Regions from separate parts of the Psychrobacillus mangrovi genome, predicted to be linked through region 2. Evidence: riboswitches for the same ligand, from Rfam matches in the RefSeq annotation. Region 2 holds a riboswitch; each other region holds the start of a gene.

Region 1 (7,410 bases), on a different contig from region 2:
TATGGCGTAGAAATAGACAAAGAAATAAGGCACTTTTCTGTTTAATTTTGAACAGAAAGTGCCTTATTTTTCTTCAAAACCAATTACGTCATTAAAATATATGTTTTTCAGTGCCCTCATCTACATAGAGGATGGGAGGCAATCATTGTTTTGGCCCAAGCGGATCGGCGCACGACCTAGGTTAGCTTTAGTTAGCTTGCTTTAACTCTGTTTTATATCTTTTTTTGAAGAAATATTCCACACTGTAAACAAGACAATTAGAATTACTACGACTGTTACGAATCCAATAATAACAGATCCAGTTAGACCTAATACTAAGTATCCGATAGCAGCTATGACTGCACTTATAATGGCATAAGGCAACTGAGTAATTACGTGATCGATAACATTTACTCCTGCGCCAGTTGCTGACATAATCGTAGTATCTGAAATTGGAGAACAATGATCACCAAAAACAGCGCCAGCAAGTACTGCAGCTAATACAGGCAACAATAGTTCCGGCTCTATTGCCATTATAATACTTGCTCCAATAGGTAGTAGTATTCCGAAAGAGCCCCAAGATGACCCTGTTGCAAAAGCCATTAGAGCTGTTAGAACAAATAGTAAGAATGGAATTACACCCACTGGAATATTGTTTTCAGCAACTAAAGTTGCCAAATATGCTCCAGTTCCAAGAGCTTCAATTAAAAATGATAATGACCACGCAAATATTAAGATACATATTGCCGGTAACATTGAACTAATTCCAGTAATTAACGCTTTCCAAACAAGGCTTACCCTTGCCGTTGGATTGTATTTTAGCTGTCGTAAGTATAATAATACAGCTATTAAAGTAGCAGTTAGTCCTCCAACAAATAAAGAGAAAGGAACATCCGTATTTTCAAAAATTGTAAATATATCTAGCTGTTTCCCTGAATTTTGATACCCTGTCCAAAACATTGAAAATAGAGTTACCAAAACCAGTGTAACTATCGGTAAAACCAAATCAATTACTTTTCCATAATTGTTTTCTGGAAAATTTCCTTGAAGCTCTCCCGGATTTGGTTTACTCGTGTCAAATAATTTCCCGGTTTCTACAGCAATTTTTTCGTGTCTCTTCATCGGCATTATGTCAAAGTCTGTCCATGCCATAAAGAAAACGATGGCAAGAGTAGAAATAACATAGAAATTCATTGGAGCCATTAACATAAAAGCTTGAAGTGGTGTATACGTAGTAACCGCATGGGTTGTAAATATAACACCTATTTGACTTATTAAAAATGCTCCCCAACTAGAGACAGGTGCTATTACACATATAGGAGCAGACGTAGAATCGATAAAATATGCTAATTTTGCTCGCGAAACCCTATGAGAATCTGTAATAGGTCTAGCAATTTGACCAACCGCTAACGCATTAAAATAGTCATCTACAAAGATAATAATTCCTAAAAACGCTGTGAGAAGTTTAGATCCTCTGCGAGTCTTTATTCTTTGTACAGCCCAAGCAGCAAAAGCTGTGCTTCCTCCAGACAAACTTACTAAAGCAGTAATGATTCCTAAAAATAATATAAACGATAAAATGTAAATATTATATGTGTTTAAACCTTCATCCCAAAAAGATACTTTAAAAGATTCCCATAACAATAATATAGAATCCAGTGGGGCAAAGTTTTCCACTAAAAGTGAAGCGGATATAATTCCAACTCCAAGTGATAATAAAACTCTTTTCGTTACTAACACCATAATGATTGCTAATAAAGGTGGTAATAAAGAAAAAATAGTATTTTCCAAGATAATTTCCTCCTTCTTAGGTGGAGGCACAGAACAGTAAACAAAAAGACCAACCAAATGTTTTGGCTGGCCTCTACTATAGAATTCAAGAATGCACTTTAATCCTTACTCTGTAGCTCGCCATTTATATCATTCCATATAAATGACAGTGTTATTCCTCTTCAAAATAACCCCAACTTTATGTTTTATGACAAAAACATTTCGTTTCGGCAAAGCTTCCTTTCCTAAAAGATCTTCGTTGTCATCCTCACTCATAGTACTATTAAGCAATGCAGCCTCTACCTATTCATTTTTTGCATCTATTACTTTAACATCAAATGTAACCTAAAGCAATCATTCTTATTTTGGTACTGGTGTTGGATTAATTGGTACTTCTACAGAAGGTGCACTACCACCATCACCTTTTGTATAAATTTGAGGAACTTGACCTTGTATTAAACCCATTGCGACCGGAATCTTTTGCTCGACGGTACTCATTTTACTTGCAAGCGGAACAATAATTTGAACATTTACCTTCAATAAGATACTTATATCTACAAAGGCATTATTTATTCCAAACTCATCTATACTTTGTACGACGGTAGATTGAACGTTTCCAATCACATGAAATCTAATGGGAATTTTTGGCCCTAAATTTCCGATTAACGGTATATTGGCTGCCTGCCCCATCGGAACAAAAAACACGACGCCACCTTGATCTTCCATTGTTTGTTTATCGTACTCAATATCATCTAAATAAGGTAAGCTTGAAAGATTACCCTTTTCCGCTTGTTCTAAATGGGATTGTACTAAACTTTGCGTATCAGACAATACTCGGTTAATGATTTCCGTGTTAAATTTTGTAGTCACCATATTATTTGCACTTTCAGATGGAACATGCTCAATAATGTCATTTACATCTAACACATTAGCAATTCTTGTATTGATTGCTTTACTTATAACCATTGAGGCAATTTTATTCGTCTGAACCTCTGCATATTGCAGATAAGTTGGTGTCAAGCGAGCATTGATCCAATAAAACAAACCCGCTACAGAAAGGATAAAGCAAGCTAAAAAAATGGCTAATTTACGCTGCATATTTAAAAACTTGATTCTTTTCTTCTTACGATAGAACAACAAAAAAAAATCCCCCTAGTTATCTATATGTAACCGAAGGATTTTAAATGACTATTTTTCCTGTCTTTGTCCGTACCACTTTAAAACATCTCGTATAAATTCGGGCATAAAGTACTGCTTCTTCGCAAATTTAAAAGAGGGAAAGAAATAGCCAAACGTAAACATATCGAGCGTAGCAAGATGATAAATTTTTTCTAGCTGAACAAGTTCTCCTTTTACGTATACATCCCCTTCTACATCCTCGAAAAGTTGCTGAAATTGCATAGCGCCCAAATATTTCCCTCTGAATCCTAAGCCTTTTACTTCTAGAAGTGGCCATTTTTCGTTTTTAGAAAGCTCCACCGCTTCCAATAATTCTGCTCCTGTTAAGCTGATTACACACGGATTGATTGGATGAGGTAATAGTCTATGCAAATCACCTGCCGTAATGATTCCTTCTTGTAAATCAGTTAAGAAAATACCAGCTGGATACATGGCACAATCTGCTCCTGTAAAAGCAAGCAATGCCTCACCAAAGAAACCGGACATACTCGATGGTTCGAACCAATCTCTCTTCAAAAATGTTTGATTAATAAAAAGTGGGTAATCTAGCTTAGTCTTTCCGATTTGCTGCCAAAATGCTAATTGTTCTGCATTATTTTGGGGAATTTCCAGTGATTCTATTGGATAAAGAACAGCTTGTTTAGAAGTAATTTCCCTAACGCTATGGTCAAATTCTATTGTAACTTTCCCTACATAGGCTCCATATTTTCCAGCTGCGGCTTGCAACGTACCATTCAGCACTTTCCCTTCATCAAAAAAATGGTGTGTATGAGAGCCAAAAATAACATCTATTTGCGGTATTTGCTCTGTAATTATTTCGTCCTGAGATATTCCAAGGTGCGACATACAAAGAATAATATCTACTTTATCTCTTATTTCTTCACATACTTCTTTTAAGCGATTGATTGGCTGTTGAATATGCCAGCCCAATTTTTCATAATAAATTCCAAAGTCTGCGGTAGCAGCTACCAATCCAATCCGAATTCCAGAAGAAGTTTTGTGTATTTTATATGGGAGTATCCATGATGGTATGATGCCATTTTTATCTGTAAAGTTCGAGACAACTACATCAAAATTTGCATCTGTATACATTTCGTCTAGTTCCTCATGACTTAATGTGATGCCTTCATTATTTCCGATGGTGACATAATCATAACCAGCCTCATTTAATAACTCTACATTTCCTTTCCCAAGTGTACCTTCAGTAAAGATATTGGAACGATCAATATGATCACCAATATCTAAAATGAGATAAGAATCATGTCCTTCATGCATCTTTTGTCTAGCGGAGAGAAACTGATGTATAGTCGGCCAGTTTTCTAAATGACTATGCAAATCATTTGTATGATAAATATGAATTGTTTCTCTCAACATAAACCCACCTTTTTAAATTTACATAAGACCAGCTATAATGGATCGAACTCCTAATAATAACAAGATAATTCGAAGGGCGACGACAAGTGTCTCCGAATTAAGTTTTTTATTTAAGCTTGCACCTAGTTTCGCACCAATATAAGCAGCTGGAATGACCGGTATCGTATAAAGCCACGGCACATTCCCCAATGAAATATGTGTAATCGAGTTAATGATAGAAGATAAAAATACCATAAACATTGATGTACCCACAGCCACATGTGGTGGAAATAAAAACAATAGAATCATAGCAGGAACAATAATCGATCCACCACCAATTCCAAATAAACCTGAGGCGAATCCTACCCCAAATGTTAATAGTATTGCAAACCAGATTGGATATCCATAAACATATGTATTTTTATCATCTGTAAATGTTTTTTTCTGTCCATTTTCTACAAACCACTTTACTGGTTTTAAACGATCCCGTACAAGCAGAAGTGTCGATAGAATAATAAGTAATATGCCAAAATATAGATTAAAGGATGGTAAATCTAATCCCTTGTTCACCCATGCTCCAAGTATCGTTCCTGGTATACTCCCTATAAAAAATATAAACCCACTTTTAAAATCAACTGTCTTTGTTTTCATATAGGAAAGTGTGGATGAAAGACCTGTGAAAATCATCATAATTACAGATAGTCCTACCACACTTTGAGGTGTAATATTAGGTATTAGCGCAAGGGTAGTTCCAAAAAATAATACAGCTGGCACTAAAATTACTCCGCCACCTAAACCTACTAAAGCTCCAACTATACCAGAGAAAAGACCAGCTAAAACTAGTAAAATCCACTCCATTATATCCCTCCGTCAAATAAATCTAACTGTTTGGGAGCCAAACCTTCAAATTCTATTCCTAGCATCTGTTGAAAGGTTTTTGCATTTTTTGCTGCATGCCCACCAGAATTATTATTAAATAATACCACTACTTCTTTTGCGTTAGTATGTAATTCCTCGCAAATCTTTTGAATGTCAAAAAGTTCTTCGTAATTATAATCATATAAATAACGTACCTCTCGCCATTTTTCACTATCCCCTGGATTTATCCAGCCATATGTATTTCTTCCATGCAGTCTCACAAGTACTCTGTTTGAAGTGGAAACAGGGATCAAAGGGACACACCCTTCCCCCACTTGAGGCTCATCACAGACAGTATGGTGAAAATGGTTATCTTGTAGAAACTGAATAGTAGGTTCTTTAAACGTAGGTGCGTACCACGATTGGTGACGGAATTCGATTGCAACTTCAAAATCTTTTAACTCTGTTCTCACTTTATATAAATAGTCAACATTTTCTTTTTTACATTGAAACCAAGGAGGAAATTGAACTAATACCATGGATAGCTTTCCACATTCCTTAAAAGGTTGAATGGATTCTCGGTAACGGGCAAACATTTCTTCGAGTGAATCAAAAGGAGATTCCCCTCTTAGATGGCCTGTAATACCTTGATACGCCTTAACAATAAATTGAAAGTTATTAGGAGTTTCCCTTATCCACTTTTCAACATTCCTTTTGGTAGGTATTGCATAAAAAGCTGTATCAAGTTCTACTACTGGAAAATGGGCACTATAATCTTGTAATTTTTCTTTCGGAGAAGAAACATATAAATCTGTATGATCTCCCCAGCCTGTCAAACCAATTTTTATCATGTGTTCACCCCACTATTTATCATATCACTAACTACATCTTTGAGCTAAAATAAAAAAAGCAGCAGAGGTTAATTTTACTCAACCTTGCTGCTTTATAAAAATTTTGGTATTAACCGATAGAACCTTCCATTTCGAACTTAATTAAACGGTTCATCTCAACCGCGTATTCCATTGGAAGTTCTTTTGTAAATGGTTCGATGAAGCCCATTACGATCATTTCTGTTGCTTCTTCTTCACTTAGCCCACGGCTCATCAAGTAGAACAATTGCTCCTCTGAAACTTTAGAAACTTTTGCTTCATGTTCAAGAGAGATATTATCATTCAGGATTTCATTGTATGGAATTGTATCTGAAGTGGATTGATTATCCATAATCAACGTATCACATTCAATGTTAGAACGAGCACCAGTTGCTTTACGACCAAAATGAACTTGTCCGCGGTAAGTTACTTTCCCACCTTGTTTCGAAATAGATTTAGAAACAATTGTAGAAGAAGTATTCGGAGCCAAGTGTAGCATTTTAGCACCAGCGTCTTGGTGTTGACCTTTACCAGCAATTGCAATAGAAAGAGTCAAACCACGTGCGCCTTCTCCTTTTAGGATAACAGCTGGGTATTTCATTGTTAACTTAGAACCAATATTTCCATCAATCCATTCCATTGTAGCGTTAGCTTCACAAACTGCACGTTTCGTAACTAAGTTATAAACGTTGTTTGCCCAGTTTTGGATTGTTGTGTAACGGCAATAAGCATCTTTTTTGATGATGATCTCAACAACTGCACTATGAAGCGAGTTTGTTGTATATACAGGAGCTGTACATCCTTCTACATAGTGTACAGAAGCACCTTCATCTACAATGATAAGCGTACGCTCGAATTGACCCATATTCTCAGAGTTAATACGGAAGTATGCTTGAAGTGGTGTATCCACTTTTACGCCTGGTGGTACATAAATAAATGATCCACCTGACCAAACTGCAGAGTTAAGTGCAGAAAATTTGTTGTCTGTTGAAGGAATTACAGTTCCCCAATATTTTTTAAAGATGTCTTCATTTTCACGAAGAGCAGAATCAGTATCCTTAAATACGATTCCTAAGTCTTCAAGCTCTTCCTTCATGTTATGGTAAACAACTTCTGATTCATACTGTGCAGAAACACCTGCAAGGTACTTTTGTTCAGCTTCTGGAATACCAAGTTTATCAAATGTTGCTTTGATTTCCTCTGGTACTTCATCCCATGATTTTTGAGTTGCTTCGGATGGTTTTACATAGTAAGTAATTTCATCGAAGTTTAAAGATCCTAAATCTCCACCCCATTGAGGCATTGGTTTAGAATAAAAGATTTCTAACGCTTTCAAACGATAATCTAACATCCATTGTGGTTCATTTTTCATATTAGATATTTCTATTACAATATCCTTGGT
Region 2 (7,410 bases):
TACGACCATCGCAATAGTTGTAGGCTTATTGGCAGCTAATATCTTTAAACCTGGTGTTGGTATTGATATGTCATCATTATCTAAAGGTAATATTGATCAATATGTAAAGACTACGGAAGATGTACAAAGTCATGGGTTTGCTGATGTAATTATAAATGCTGTGCCAAGTAATATTGTTCAATCTATGGCAGATGGTAATATGCTTGCCATTATATTCTTTTCAGTCTTATTCGGATTAGGAGTAGCTGCTATTGGAGAAAGAGGGAAACCAGTCCTTGCCTTTTTCCAAGGGACTGCGGATGCTATGTTCTGGGTAACTAATTTGATTATGAAATTTGCCCCGTTTGGTGTATTTGCGTTAATAGGTGTTACCGTTTCTAAATTTGGATTAGAGTCTTTATTGCCACTCGGAAAATTAATGATACTTGTTTACGCTGCGATGTTATTTTTCATTGTTGTAGTTCTAGGTGGTATTGCGAAATTTGTAGGCATCAATATCTTCCATCTAATTAAAGTATTAAAAGACGAATTGCTTTTAGCGTATTCTACATCTAGCTCTGAAACTGTTTTGCCAAAAGTGATGGAGAAAATGGAGAAGTTTGGATCACCAAAGGATATTGTTTCCTTCGTTGTACCGACAGGATATTCTTTTAACTTAGACGGCTCCACTTTATACCAAGCAATTGCGGCAATTTTTATTGCACAGATGTATGGAATTGATTTGAGTATTATGCAACAAATTACGCTTGTTTTAGTGTTGATGGTGACTTCTAAAGGGATTGCTGGAGTACCAGGGGTTTCCTTCGTCGTACTTTTAGCTACTTTAGGAACTGTTGGAATCCCATTAGAAGGACTTGCATTCATCGCTGGTATTGACCGACTTCTAGATATGGCTCGCACAGTAGTAAATGTAGTAGGTAATGCATTGGCTACAGTAGTTATGGCTAAATGGGAAGGTCGATTTGATAAAGAAAAAGAAGAGAAATACTATGCTTCCATTGAAGAAACAGCATAATAAAAATGAGACCTCGCTTCCAAACGAAGCGAGGTCTTTTTATGCATTGCCTTCTATTAAGTCTCTGTTTTTAGGGGTTTTAACCTTCCACATACAAGCTAATGCAAAAAGCATACTAACAGCTGTAGCATTGAAAAGCACTCCGTACCCAAATAAATCAATTAAAAATCCTAAAGACGGTGGTGAAATAATGGCAGCTAAAGAAGAAACTAAATAATATAATCCAGTTCTAGTACCAAAGCTATGTTCACTTCCAAGAGAAACAATGAAAGGGTATGAATTTATATTTATACATGCCCAGAACGCCCCTCCGATTAATAAAAGAGTGCGTAATGTTAAGAGGGAATCTACCCAATTTAATAGGAAAAAAACAAAAAATAAACCAATTACACCAATTAATATCATTTTTTTCTTTCCAAACTTTGCACCTAATATACCACTTGGAATAGCAGTCAGTACAAAACTTAATGAAAAGAATGCCAATGAAAAGGCAGACGAACTTTTGGATAAACTAAGCTCATTTACCCCATATAAAGTAAATAATGCTTCCATTCCTTGAATTGCTACAAACCAAAAGAATATCGCGGTTAAAAGAAAAATCGTAGGTTTATTTAACTCTGCTTTGTAATTTATTTTTGGGCTAGTTGAAATAGTTATAGGTATGGCATCTCGATTTTCTTTAATATTTTTAAAGAGAACAAGTAGCGCTAAGACGAAGATGGCTGAGACTGCTAAAAACGGGATGGATTCTTCTATTCCAAATAACATAGAACCTATACTAAAAGCTAAAATGCCACCAAGGCCTCCCATAAAATTGATAACGCCATTTGCTTTCGTACGATTATGTTCGGGAGTTATATCTGGCATTAAAGCAATGGTTGGTGAACGGAAAATAGCCATGGATATATTCATACATATCATAAAGATTACTAATGTGGTTAAACTTGTGTGAAACGGAATAAGCGCATAAAACAGAGCAGCAAATGGTATACCAATCAATAAATAAGGCATTCTGCGACCAAAACGAGTATTCGTTTGATCACTTCGGTTTCCTATATATGGCTGTAAGAAAAGAGCAAAATAATTATCAATCGTCATAAGAAAACCAATTAATGCAGTGCTTGTAAGAAAATCGTTTAGGAAAAAAGGAACAAATGCGTTATATAGAGACCACCCTAAACTAATGCTAAAAAAGCCAAATCCCAAAAACCACATCTTTTTCATCGCATTCCCCCTCTAGAAAAGGTATTCATTTTTTTATAAAATATTGTACTTTTATGTATATGGTTTTGTGGAAGTAAAGAGTCCATATCGTTTGGTTTATAATTCTAATTAATTATGCATTAGAGCTGACAGCAAGAATCTACTAGTAAAAAGTACAAAGTTTCAAAATAATAATTCTATATTCAATATTGTGATGAAATGAATAGAAAACTATATCAGTAGGTGTTATCTGGATGTACGCCTTACACGCCGCATGCGCGCGTACGTACGGTTGGCATTGTACTAGATGAACAGATTATTTCTTTGAAAAACAACGACGAAGGTTAACAAAGACAATTAATAAAAAATGCACCCTGTAGAGATACAAGGTGCATTAGTTAGTTGTATTATACCGATCAGGCAGTGTCTGTTTTATTATTAGATGATATATTAAATGATAAAATTCGAAGCATAAATCTGTTGAGGGAATAAGTAGAGCAACCAATAGGCAACCAGCCTACTATAAACTCTTCCTTCTAAAAGAGTGAGAATATAGTATAAAACGAATTGTATGCCTATAAGAAGGCTATCTGGAAGTTAAAAAATGAAGGGTAAGCTGATTGAATGGTTAATAGTTGCGGATAGAAAATATCTTTTTAACTATTATGCAATATAATCTTCCTTAGGAATGTCATTTGGAAGCTCTTTGCTATAATATTTACCTTTTGTAAAAACGGCTAAAATCACGGTGATTATAGCTGCTAAAATTGCTGCAAAGAATGCTGCAGTACTTTCCAAAAATGATCCCATATATCCTAGTGCGGCTATTGTACCCAAACCACTTGAGATAAGTAAAGATACTACACCAACAGGATTCCATTTATATAAATATTTGTGTCGAGCCTCGTAATAACCAGGACCAATTTTTAATAGTTTTTTCACGATCATGGCATCCGTAACTAGTATCGATGCCCAAGCAAGTAAAAAGACTCCTTGGAATGTCATTGCTGTATCTAAATGATCCACAATACCACCTAGCATTAATCCTATTGCACATAATCCTGAGACAACAACCCAAAATCGTCTGCCTGGCGTAAATCTAAATACGTTCTCAAAGAAGCTAGCAAGTGATAGGGAACTACTGTAGATATTGGTAACGTTAATTCTAAGTTGAGTTAACATGGTGAATAATACGCCACCGAGCCCTAAGAGTAGAACGATATAAACACCTGGATTTGGTTCACCTAAACGAACACCGAACCATATACCAAGACCACCCATAACTCCAAAACAGAAGATTTGTGGAATAAAGCCTATTGCTAGAGAGCCTATTTTAAGATCCTTTGGTTTAAGAAAACGCGCGTAGTCTGAAGAAAGTAAAGCTGTCAGACCCATTATTCCATGCTGCATTCCTATACAAAGTAGTAAAGCTTGGCCACCCACCTGCACGCCTTCTGGCATATACGTCCAAAATGCTCCTTCATAAACGGATGGAGTGAAGAATGACATTATAATGGCACATAATAAAAAAATACCGAAAATCGGTAAAGACCATTTTTGTAATTTATCTAGTTGTTTAATACCAAACCAATTTAATGGAATAACAATAGATCCGAAGAAAATAATTAGTGCCCATTCAGGTAGGGCGGGGAAGAAGGTGTGAACTGCGGAAACTAAAATCAGGCCTTCAAATGCACAGTACATGATAAAGTTTGTTGCATAAATGAATGAGGTTAACGATGCACCTATGTAACCAAAACCTCCGCCTCTTGATAATAAGTTAACGTTCATCCCGGATTTGGCTGATAGATAAGCTATGAACGTTCCGAGTATACCGGCAACGATTATCGCGTATATGGAGGATATGATAGCATTTATGGCTCCGAATTGAAGTGCCATAACGCTTCCCATTTGAAAATAAAAAATTGCCGTTGCGATACCAAATGTGATATTGGTAACACTAAACCAACCCATCTTCCTTTGATCTCGAGGCACTCTATCTAATGAATAATCATCTTTCATCTCATCTGACACTTTGTGATCTGCTACTTTGACAGATCCCATAATATCATCTCCTTTTTTGTATTAGTTCATAAAAAAACTCACTTCCATTTTTTTAATAAATTCGTCTACCACTTCATCCGTATCCTATTATACCACTAATATCAAGGTTTTTAAACGATTAGTCGGATAGAGTTTATTATTTGCTACTGCATTTGAAAAAATGCATTTACTTTTAAAAGATTATTTTTAATTCAGAAACTTGTTATTACTTCTAGAGTGATTGACAGATATTCATTCGTGTTGTAGACTATGGACAATAATTGAATACGACCTCACTTATACAGTGGGGTAGAGGCGCGATGTTTAACAGTCCTTAGTGGAGTTTGAGAAGCCATGATTCTAGGGAGAAGGAAATGTCGCCGAAGTTTGTAATAATTCTCGGTATTACTTGCTGGGTCTGTAGTGAATAACTACAGGACTGTCCACTATAAACATCCCGGTTTGTAGTGGTGTGCTATCTCATTTGGGAAAAGTAGAGGATTTAGGGCAACTATACATATTGCGACCTGAGTTCATCTCAGGTCTTTTTTTGTGTAAGTTGTCCTTTTTTAGTAGTCAAAAACATAATCTTATATAAAAGGAGAGTAATAGAATGAAAAACAAATTAATAGTTCTAGCAATGTTCGTGTCAATCATCATGCTTCTAGCAGCATGTGGAACGGATGCAACAGAAACTTCAGGATCTTCAACTGATAATACTAAAGAAGCAATAGCAGATACGTTTACAGTAGGTTTAGAAGCTGGTTATGCACCTTTTAACTGGACACAACTAGATGATTCCAATGGTGGAGTGAAGATTGATGGAAACGCAGAATATGCTGGTGGATATGATGTAGAAATTGCAAAACGAATTGCAGACGGATTAGGTAAAGAACTAGTTATCGTTAAAACAGAATGGGATGGACTTGTTCCATCGTTACAATCAGATAAAATTGATGCAATCATAGCGGGAATGTCCCCTACAAAAGAGCGTAAACAAACAATCGACTTCTCTGAAAACTATTACACTTCTAATTTTGTAATGGTAGTTAAAAAAGGTGGACCTTATGAAGGAGCTACTTCTATCCAAGATTTCAGTGGAGCAAAAGTGTCAGGACAATTAAATACTTCACATTACGGTGTAATTGACCAAATTAAAGGTGTAAAAAAACAACCAGCGATGGATAATTTCCCAGCAATGCGTGTTGCATTAGAGTCTGGAATGCTAGATGGTTATGTTTCCGAGCGTCCGGAAGGAATTAGTGCTTCATCAGCGAACGAAAATTTTGCGATGGTTGAATTTACCGATGGATTTGTTGCGGATGAAGAAGAAACAGCAGTTGCAGTTGGACTCAAAAAGGGCAGTGACTTAACAAAACAAATTAATGATATATTGGCGGGAATATCAGAAGAAGATCGTCAAAACATTATGGATACTGCCATTAAAAATCAACCAGCTTCTGAATAAAGATGAAGTGATACCGGCTGCATCTCTTTGCAGTCGGTTTAATTTATGAGGAGGATAAGTATGAGCATTGAGTATATAATATCAATGGTTACCAATAACTGGCCGATGTTCCTACGTGGAGCAGGTATGACGCTCTTAATCTCTATCATTGGTACAATCTTTGGAGCCATTATTGGTTTGCTGGCGGGAGTTATTCGAACAATCCCTATGCCAGAACGAAAAGCAAAACGAATTTTCTTGAAAATAGTAAATGCCATTCTAACAATGTATATTGAATTTTTCCGTGGAACACCGATGATCGTACAAGCGATGGTTATCTATTATGGGTCTGCTTTAGCTTTTGGTGTTGATATGGACAGAACTGCTGCAGCTATTTTTATTGTATCTATTAATACAGGGGCTTACATGGCCGAGATTGTTCGTGGTGGTGTCATTTCCATTGATAAAGGACAATTTGAATCAGCACAAGCAATTGGTATGAATCATATCCAAACGATGCTTCATGTAGTATTGCCGCAGGTGGTACGAAATATTTTACCAGCTACTGGAAACCAATTTATTATAAATATTAAAGATACGTCAGTACTGAATGTAATAGGTGTAACAGAACTATACTTCCAAACAAAAACCGTCGCAGGAATCAGCTTCAAATATTTTGAGCCGTTTTTTGTTGCGTGTATTTTGTACTTCGTCATGACGTTTACGGTAACAATCATTTTACGTTATGTTGAAAGAAGATTAGATGGACCTGAAAACTACAGTATGATCGGTCAACCAACACAAGTCACACTACCAAAAAACAATGCAGGATTATAAGAAGGAAGGAGTGGATCATATGGAAAAAGTAATCGAAATACAACATTTAAACAAATCCTTTGGTAACCATGAAGTATTAAGAGATATTGACTTTTCCGTGAGTAAGGGAGAAGTTGTATGCATCATTGGTTCTTCTGGATCCGGTAAATCCACACTTCTTCGTTGTGTTAATCTTTTAGAAAAACCAAGTGGTGGACAAATTATTTATCATGGTGAAAATATATTGGATGATAAACATGATATCCATGCTTACCGAACAAAGCTAGGAATGGTTTTCCAACAATTTAATTTATTTAATAATCATAATGTGTTAAGCAACTGTGTTGTTGGTCAAGTAAAAGTATTAAAACGGTCTAAAGAAGAAGCAGAGAAAAAAGCACTCAAATATTTGAAAGTGGTTGGTATGGACCAGTATGTGAATGCAAAACCAAGCCAACTATCCGGTGGCCAAAAACAACGTGTTGCGATAGCTCGAGCTTTATCGATGGAACCAGATGTAATGCTGTTCGATGAACCAACCTCCGCTCTTGATCCAGAGATGGTGGGAGAAGTTCTGAAAGTCATGAAGGAACTTGCCGAAACCGGGCTTACCATGTTAATCGTAACGCATGAAATGGAATTTGCAAAAGAAGTTTCCGATAGAGTTGTATTCATGGATAAAGGGGTTATTGCAGAAGAAGGAAGCCCTGAACAAATCTTTAATAATCCAACACAAGAACGAACGAGAGAGTTTTTAAAGCGTACATTAAAATAAGCTTATTAGGAACAAATTTATTATTCTACTTGATTATTATTTGGTTTCCCTTCAACATGAGAAGGGAAGCCTTTTTTTATTTTCAATTATATATTAGATCACCAAAGGGGG
Region 3 (7,410 bases), on a different contig from region 2:
TGCTCCCAACTTTTTATATCTTCTATGTAACTAGCTTTCATGACAACCATCCTCCTAATAAATGAATAACAATTCATTTATTATAGCAAAAAAATAAAAAATCTGCATAGAATACTAAATTCTACACAGATTTCTCTATATTCAGCTTTAAGAAAGCGCTTTTGTTCTATTAATCCACCATGTTGTCGCTTCCGAAGAAGTTTTTGAACATTTGAACAGTAGTATCACGGTTTAAAGCAGCAATTGAAGTTGTTAGTGGAATACCTTTTGGACATGCAACAACACAGTTTTGTGCGTTACCACAGTTAGCAAGGCCACCATCACCCATAATTGCGTTTAATCTTTCATCTTTGTTCATAGAACCTGTTGGGTGAGCGTTAAATAAACGTACTTGTGAAAGTGGCGCTGGTCCAATAAAGTTTGAACCGCTATTAACGTTAGGACAAGCTTCCAAGCAAACACCGCAAGTCATACATTTAGATAATTCATAAGCCCATTGACGTTTACGTTCAGGCATACGAGGACCTTCTCCAAGTTCGTATGATCCATCAATTGGAACCCATGCTTTTACTTTTTTCAAAGAATCAAACATACGAGTTCTATCAACTTGAAGGTCACGAACTACTGGGAAAGTTTTCATAGGTGCCAAACGAATAGGTTGAGTCAGTTGATCAACAAGTGCTGAACATGATTGACGTGGCTTATCGTTAATAACCATTGAACAAGCTCCACAAACTTCCTCTAGACAGTTCATATCCCAAGTTACTGGAGACGTCGCTTTTCCATCAGCATTGACTGGATTTTGACGAATTTCCATTAAGGCAGAGATAACATTCATATTAGGACGGTAGTTCACTTCGAACTTTTCCCAATAAGGTGTTGATTCAGGTGTATCTTGGCGGAGAATCTCAAATGTAACTTTTTTTGTTTCTGTCGCTGTAACCATTTTTATTTTTCTCCTTTCGTAGAAGAATAATCACGTTTACGAGGTGGAACAAGTGATACATCTACTTCTTCATAAGAAATAATAGGAGCACCAGTAGCTGGATCAAACTTAGCCATTGTTGTTTTCAAAAATTCTTCATCATTACGTTCTGGGAAATCAGGTTTGTAATGTGCTCCACGACTTTCATTACGTTTTAGTGCACCAATCGTAATAACGCGTGCTAAGTATAGCATATTTTTTAATTGTCGAGTAAATGATGCGCCTTGGTTAGACCATTTTTGTGTATCGTCCATATTAATATTCTCGTAGCGCTCTAGTAACTCTTGGATTTTTTTATCGGTAGCTTCCAGTTTGTCATTGTAACGTACAACCGTTACATTGTCAGTCATCCACTCACCTAATTCTTTATGAAGTAAGTAAGCATTTTCAGTACCTTTCATCGCTAACGTTTTATCCCATTTCTCTTGCTCAAGTTGAATTTCTGCGTCGAAAATAGTAGCGTCCATATCTTCAGCATGAGTATCAAGGTTTCTCATATATTTAACTGCATTAGGACCAGCTACGCTTCCACCAAATACAGCAGAAAGTAATGAGTTAGCTCCTAAACGGTTTGCACCATGTTGTGAATAATCACACTCACCTGCAGCAAATAAACCAGGAATATTCGTCATTTGATCCTCATCAACCCATAGTCCACCCATAGAATAATGAACAGCTGGGAAGATTTTCATTGGTACTTTACGAGGGTCATCGCCAGTGAATTTTTCGTAAATTTCAATGATACCACCAAGTTTAACATCTAGTTCATGTGGATCTTTGTGTGAAAGATCTAGGTAAACCATGTTTTCACCGTTAATACCAAGTTTTTGGTTAACACATACGTCGAAAATTTCACGTGTTGCAATATCACGTGGAACTAGATTTCCGTACGCAGGATATTTCTCTTCAAGGAAATACCAAGGCTTACCGTCTTTATAAGTCCAAATACGTCCACCTTCACCACGTGCAGATTCTGACATTAATCGTAGTTTGTCATCACCAGGTATTGCAGTTGGGTGAATTTGAATGAATTCCCCGTTTGAATAATGTGCTCCTTGTTGATAAACGATAGAAGCAGCAGAACCAGTGTTAATAATAGAGTTAGTCGTTTTACCAAAGATAATACCAGGGCCACCAGTAGCCATGATAACAGCATCTCCACGGAAAGCACGAATTTCCATTGTTTTAAGGTTTTGTGCTTTAATACCGCGACAAACGCCTTCGCTATCTTTAACTATTCCAAGGAATTCCCATCCTTCGAATTTCGTTACAAGACCATCTACCTCGAAACGACGAACTTGCTCGTCCAAAGCATATAGAAGTTGTTGACCAGTCGTTGCCCCAGCAAACGCTGTACGGTGCATTAATGTTCCACCGAAACGACGGAAGTCTAATAATCCTTCAGGCGTACGGTTAAACATAACACCCATACGATCAAATAAATTTATAATACCAGGTGCAGCATCAGTCATCGCTTTTACTGGCCCTTGGTTTGCTAAGAAGTCTCCACCATAAACAGTGTCATCTAAATGTACTGCTGGTGAATCTCCTTCACCTTTTGTATTTACAGCCCCGTTAATACCGCCTTGTGCACAAACAGAGTGTGAGCGTTTTACAGGAACTAATGAAAATAGATCTACATGCGTACCATCTTCGGCCGCTTTCATTGTTGCCATTAACCCGGCTAATCCACCACCGACAACAATAAGTTTACTTTTTGCCATGTCAATCTCACTCCTCATTTTAATAGTAGTTGAACGTGTAGAAGGATCTTATACGAACGCAAGAAGAGCTTGTACACCAACTACAGATAACGCTAGGAAGATTATTAATGTTACATATGTAACAACTTGTTGTGATTTAGCAGATTGAGTAATTCCCCAGCTTACTAGGAATGACCAAATACCATTTGCTAAGTGGAAAGTAGCAGAAATTACCCCTACTATATAGAAGCCTAACATCCATGGATTAGATAAAATTTCAACCATCATGTTAAAATTAACTTCTTTCGCTCCAATAGCTGCTTGGAATCTTGTTTCAAATACATGCCAAGCGATGAATACAACAAGGAAAATTCCAGTGAAACGTTGTAAAATGAACAAATAGTTACGAAGTGTACCAAAGTTTTTCGGATTATTTTTTGCAGTAAATGCAATATAAATTCCGTAAAATGCATGGAACATCAACGGTAAGTAAATTACAAAGACTTCCAAGAATAATAAGAATGGAAGACTCTCCATAAAGTGTGTTGCCCCATTAAATGCTTCTGGTCCTTTAGTAGCAAAATGGTTAATGATCAAATGTTGCGTCAAAAACAATCCAACAGGAATAATTCCTAATAGTGAATGTAGTCGGCGCCAGTAAAATTCGCGATCTTTCGACAAAACAGTTACCCCCCTCAGATTTACATTGACGCAATGATTACTATTGTAATAGAACAATAGGTTTCATTCCGTGCACACATCATCATGTTACGAATTTATGACATATCCATTGTACTCTCAACAATTTAGAGCGTCAAGGTATCTTTCCGTTTTTTCAAAATGTTTAATGTTTCATTTTTGTATAATGATTCGTTTAATTTTTCACATACTATATACCCTTACCAAGGGAAATTTTTTTATGATAAAATAAACTAGAATATTAGAATATAGATTAGAAAGAAGGGTTGCTACTTGGATGAAAAGGAACATTCACATGTAACTTCCTTTGGATATGAATTATTACGCGATCACGTTCTTGCTTCTATTCTCGGAAAACATGAAAAAGATATTTTATATTGGGCAGGAAAAGACCTTGCCCGCAAATTCCCCCTTTATTCGATGGAAGAGGCATCCTCTTTCTTTAACGAAGCAGGATGGGGAATTTTAAAGTTAGATAAAACGACAAAAGATTCCGCTTTTTATACCTTGCAAACTTTTAATTTACCGCAAAGCGGGAAAAGTAGAAGTCATCGATTAGAAGCAGGGTTTTTAGCTGAACAACAGCAGAAAATTGGTGGTTTTTTAACAGAATGCTATGACGAACAGCAAAAGAAAAATGGAGTTGTCACTTTTCATGTTAAATGGGACCTAAAAACTACCATTTCATAATGCAAATAAAGCAATGTACGAAACTGTACATTGCTTTTTATTGATTATTAAGCAATTTCTAAACCAAATTCACTGTGTAAGGCAGTAGCAGCTGAAATCATATCACTCTGTGGAACGACTACTGATACTTTTATTTCTGATGTGCTTACCATCTTCACAGGAATATTTTCCTTCCGAAGACGATCGAACATTTGAGCTGCAACACCTGGATTAGAGACCATTCCCGAGCCCACAATCGAAACTTTCGCAAGTCCTACTTCAAAGTCTGCGAATGTAAAACCAAGATTTTTTTTATTGGTTTCCAATACTGTAATTGCCTCCGCTAAGGAATCTTTTTTGATAGAAAATGAAACTGCAGGTTTTACACCATCCACGATCGACTGCACGATAATATCAACATCAATATGATTCGCTGCAAGTGTCGTAAATATAGAAGCTAATGATCCATTAAATGGCACTTCGTATTCAATCGTTAAACGGACAATATCGGATTCAAAAGCTACTCCTCGAACAACTAAATTATTTTCCACATCCACTTCCTCCTTTAAAATAGTTCCCTCTTCATCACTAAAACTAGGGCGCACACGTAATGGAATCTTGTAATTTTTCGCAAATTCTACAGCTCTTGGATGTAATACGCCGGCTCCTAAATTAGCAAGCTCTAACATCTCATCATATTCAAGTTGCTCTAGTTTTCGAGCATTTTTAATATAACGTGGATCAGAAGTATATATTCCATCTACATCTGTGTAAATATCGCAGACTTCTGCCTCGATGGAAGCTGCAATTGCAACGGCTGAAGTATCTGAGCCGCCTCTACCAAGAGTTGTAATCTCTTCCTGCGTGGATATTCCCTGAAAGCCAGCAACAATTACTACTTTATCTTCCGCAAGTTTGTCCAAGATTTTGGAAGAATCGAACGTAAGGATCTTTGCATTTCTATGTACGTCATCTGTCTGTAATCCTGCTTGCCATCCAGTTAAGGAAATGGCCTCAATTCCTAATGAACTTAATTTGATGGCCAGTAAAGCCATTGTGACCTGTTCTCCTGTAGATAGAAGCATATCCATTTCACGTTTTGATGGTGCATCCGATAGCTCGTTTGCCAAATCAACTAGTTCATCTGTAGATTTTCCCATCGCGGAAACAACTACTACAATTTCATTACCTTTTTCTTTCTCCATTTTAATTCTTCTTGCAACATTAGCAATTTTTTCTGTAGTGGCAACGGAAGTACCACCAAATTTCATTACAATTTTACTCATGAACATCTTCTCCCTTATTTCATTATCTTTCCATGCAACCGCCTAAGTTTGCATCATAATAAAAAGGCGCTGGAGTTGGGACGATAATTAAATAAAAAAAGCTTCTCACATATTGTGAAAAGCTTTGTCCCATACACGGTCAAAAGAATTGTCCATGTGAGATAGCCCTCCAGAATATTGCATTCTGACAATTCTACATTTATTAAATGCAGAACCAACATAAGAAAAGGAAAAGCTTTTCTATGTTTCGGCGAACGACCCTTTCCTCAACTATTATAGGATCTTTTCATCCTCCTGCTGAGTACTCTTGCCAATTCGCACCTCTATCTTCACTTAAAGTGAATATTAAATTGTTTCAACCATAACATAAGATTATTCAGAAGACAATGATTTTTTCTGAAAATGCTCTATCAATATATCTGCTAACTTTTCAGGAAGTCCTGCCTTTATGAATTCTTCTTTAGTAGCAGCTTGCATTTTCTTGATGGAACCAAAATGCTTTAATAATAAAGTCTTTCTCTTAGGTCCAATTCCTTCTATACCATCTAATGAAGAAGCAATCGTATGTTTCCCTCGTTGCTGACGATGAAAAGTAATCGCAAATCGGTGTACTTCATCTTGTATACGTTGTAAAAGGTAAAATGCTTCACTTGTACGTTTCATCGGAATAATTTCCATTGGATCTCCAAATAGTAACTGGGAGGTTTGATGTTTTCCGTCTTTTGCAAGACCAGCAATAGGGATATCTAATCCTAACTCATCTTCCAAAATCTCTCTAGCAGCTTCTATTTGTCCTTTTCCACCATCAATAATGATTAAATCTGGCAAAGGCAAGTTCTCTTTCAAAACTCTTGTGTATCTTCTTCTAACAACCTCACGCATCGCTCCATAATCATCATGTTTGGCAGCTGTTTTTGTTTTATATTTCCGATAATCTTTTTTATAAGCTCTACCATCTACAAACACAACCATAGCTGATACTGCATCTGTACCATGTATATGCGAATTGTCAAACGCTTCTATTCTACTTGGAATTGCAATTCCCATTAAGTCGCCTAATTCTTCTACAGCACCAATAGTACGTTCTTCTTGTCTTTCAATAAGATGAAATTTCTCACTTAAAGCCAACACTGCATTTTTTTCTGCAAGATCTACTAAATTCTTTTTGGTTCCTTTTTGCGGAATGATGACTTTCATTTCTAATAATTCAGTTGCCAAATGCAAATCTGTACTATTTGGAACAAAAATTTCTTTTGGTTTGATGTGTTCGGGTTTTGCATAAAACTGACCTAAAAAAGTGAGGAATTCTTCTTCGGGATCACGATAAATAGGAAATAAAGAGACATCCCTTTCGATTAACTTCCCTTGTCGAACAAAGAACACTTGGACACACATCCACCCTTTGTCCACAGAATATCCAAATACATCTCTACTTGTAAAGTCGTTCATCGTCATTTTTTGTTTTTCCATCACTTGTTCAATGTGAGATATTTGATCTCTATATTCCTTAGCACGCTCAAATTCTAAGTTCTCGGCAGCAGTATGCATTTTTTCTGTCAGGTCCTTCTTCACAGTCGTATGTCCACCATTCAAGAAACTAACTATTTCTTGAATTATTTCATTATAAGTGGATTCCTCAATTTTTTTCACACAGGGAGCTAAGCATTGTCCCATGTGATAATAGAGACAGACTCGGTTAGGCATTTTCTGACATTTACGTAAAGGATATAATCTGTCCAGTAGCTTTTTTGTTTCATGAGCGGCGTGAGAATTAGGGTAGGGGCCAAAATATTTCCCTTTATCTTTTTTTACTTGTCTCGTAATAATAAGTTTAGGGTTCTTTTCAGCTGTAATTTTAATGTATGGATACGTCTTATCGTCCTTTAACATGACATTGTACTTGGGGTCATGTTTTTTAATAAGATGAAGCTCAAGTATTAATGCTTCTAATTCAGACGATGTAACGATATATTCGAAGTCAACTATTTCTTGAACAAGTCTTTGAGTTTTTCCGTCGTGAGATCCCGTAAAATAGGAACGAACACGATTTTTTAGTATCTTTGCTTTA

The links. Region 2 has a riboswitch for lysine ahead of WAX74_RS16570 (transporter substrate-binding domain-containing protein). Riboswitches for the same ligand answer to the same signal wherever they lie in the genome.
Region 1: another riboswitch for lysine. It lies ahead of WAX74_RS13165 (Na+/H+ antiporter NhaC family protein); the one in region 2 lies ahead of WAX74_RS16570 (transporter substrate-binding domain-containing protein).
Region 3: another riboswitch for lysine. It lies ahead of WAX74_RS06860 (aspartate kinase); the one in region 2 lies ahead of WAX74_RS16570 (transporter substrate-binding domain-containing protein).

Annotation. Positions count from the first base shown of each region.
Region 1 covers NZ_JBAWSY010000009.1:122,522-129,931, reverse strand. Annotated here, with positions in the region: gene WAX74_RS13165 (Na+/H+ antiporter NhaC family protein) at 202-1,770, opposite strand; lysine riboswitch at 1,876-2,059, opposite strand; gene yunB (sporulation protein YunB) at 2,110-2,889, opposite strand; gene WAX74_RS13155 (bifunctional metallophosphatase/5'-nucleotidase) at 2,938-4,302, opposite strand; gene WAX74_RS13150 (sulfite exporter TauE/SafE family protein) at 4,321-5,139, opposite strand; gene WAX74_RS13145 (DUF72 domain-containing protein) at 5,139-5,990, opposite strand; gene sufB (Fe-S cluster assembly protein SufB) at 6,100-7,410, opposite strand, start outside.
Region 2 covers NZ_JBAWSY010000017.1:5,535-12,944, forward strand. Annotated here, with positions in the region: gene WAX74_RS16555 (cation:dicarboxylate symporter family transporter) at 1-1,015, shown strand, start outside; gene WAX74_RS16560 (SLC45 family MFS transporter) at 1,055-2,239, opposite strand; gene WAX74_RS16565 (purine-cytosine permease family protein) at 2,882-4,282, opposite strand; lysine riboswitch at 4,564-4,747, shown strand; gene WAX74_RS16570 (transporter substrate-binding domain-containing protein) at 4,875-5,729, shown strand; gene WAX74_RS16575 (amino acid ABC transporter permease) at 5,790-6,545, shown strand; gene WAX74_RS16580 (amino acid ABC transporter ATP-binding protein) at 6,565-7,299, shown strand.
Region 3 covers NZ_JBAWSY010000003.1:197,119-204,528, reverse strand. Annotated here, with positions in the region: gene WAX74_RS06885 (acyl-CoA thioesterase) at 1-41, opposite strand, end outside; gene sdhB (succinate dehydrogenase iron-sulfur subunit) at 170-946, opposite strand; gene sdhA (succinate dehydrogenase flavoprotein subunit) at 949-2,709, opposite strand; gene WAX74_RS06870 (succinate dehydrogenase cytochrome b558 subunit) at 2,758-3,369, opposite strand; gene WAX74_RS06865 (YslB family protein) at 3,661-4,077, shown strand; gene WAX74_RS06860 (aspartate kinase) at 4,125-5,342, opposite strand; lysine riboswitch at 5,497-5,676, opposite strand; gene uvrC (excinuclease ABC subunit UvrC) at 5,715-7,410, opposite strand, start outside.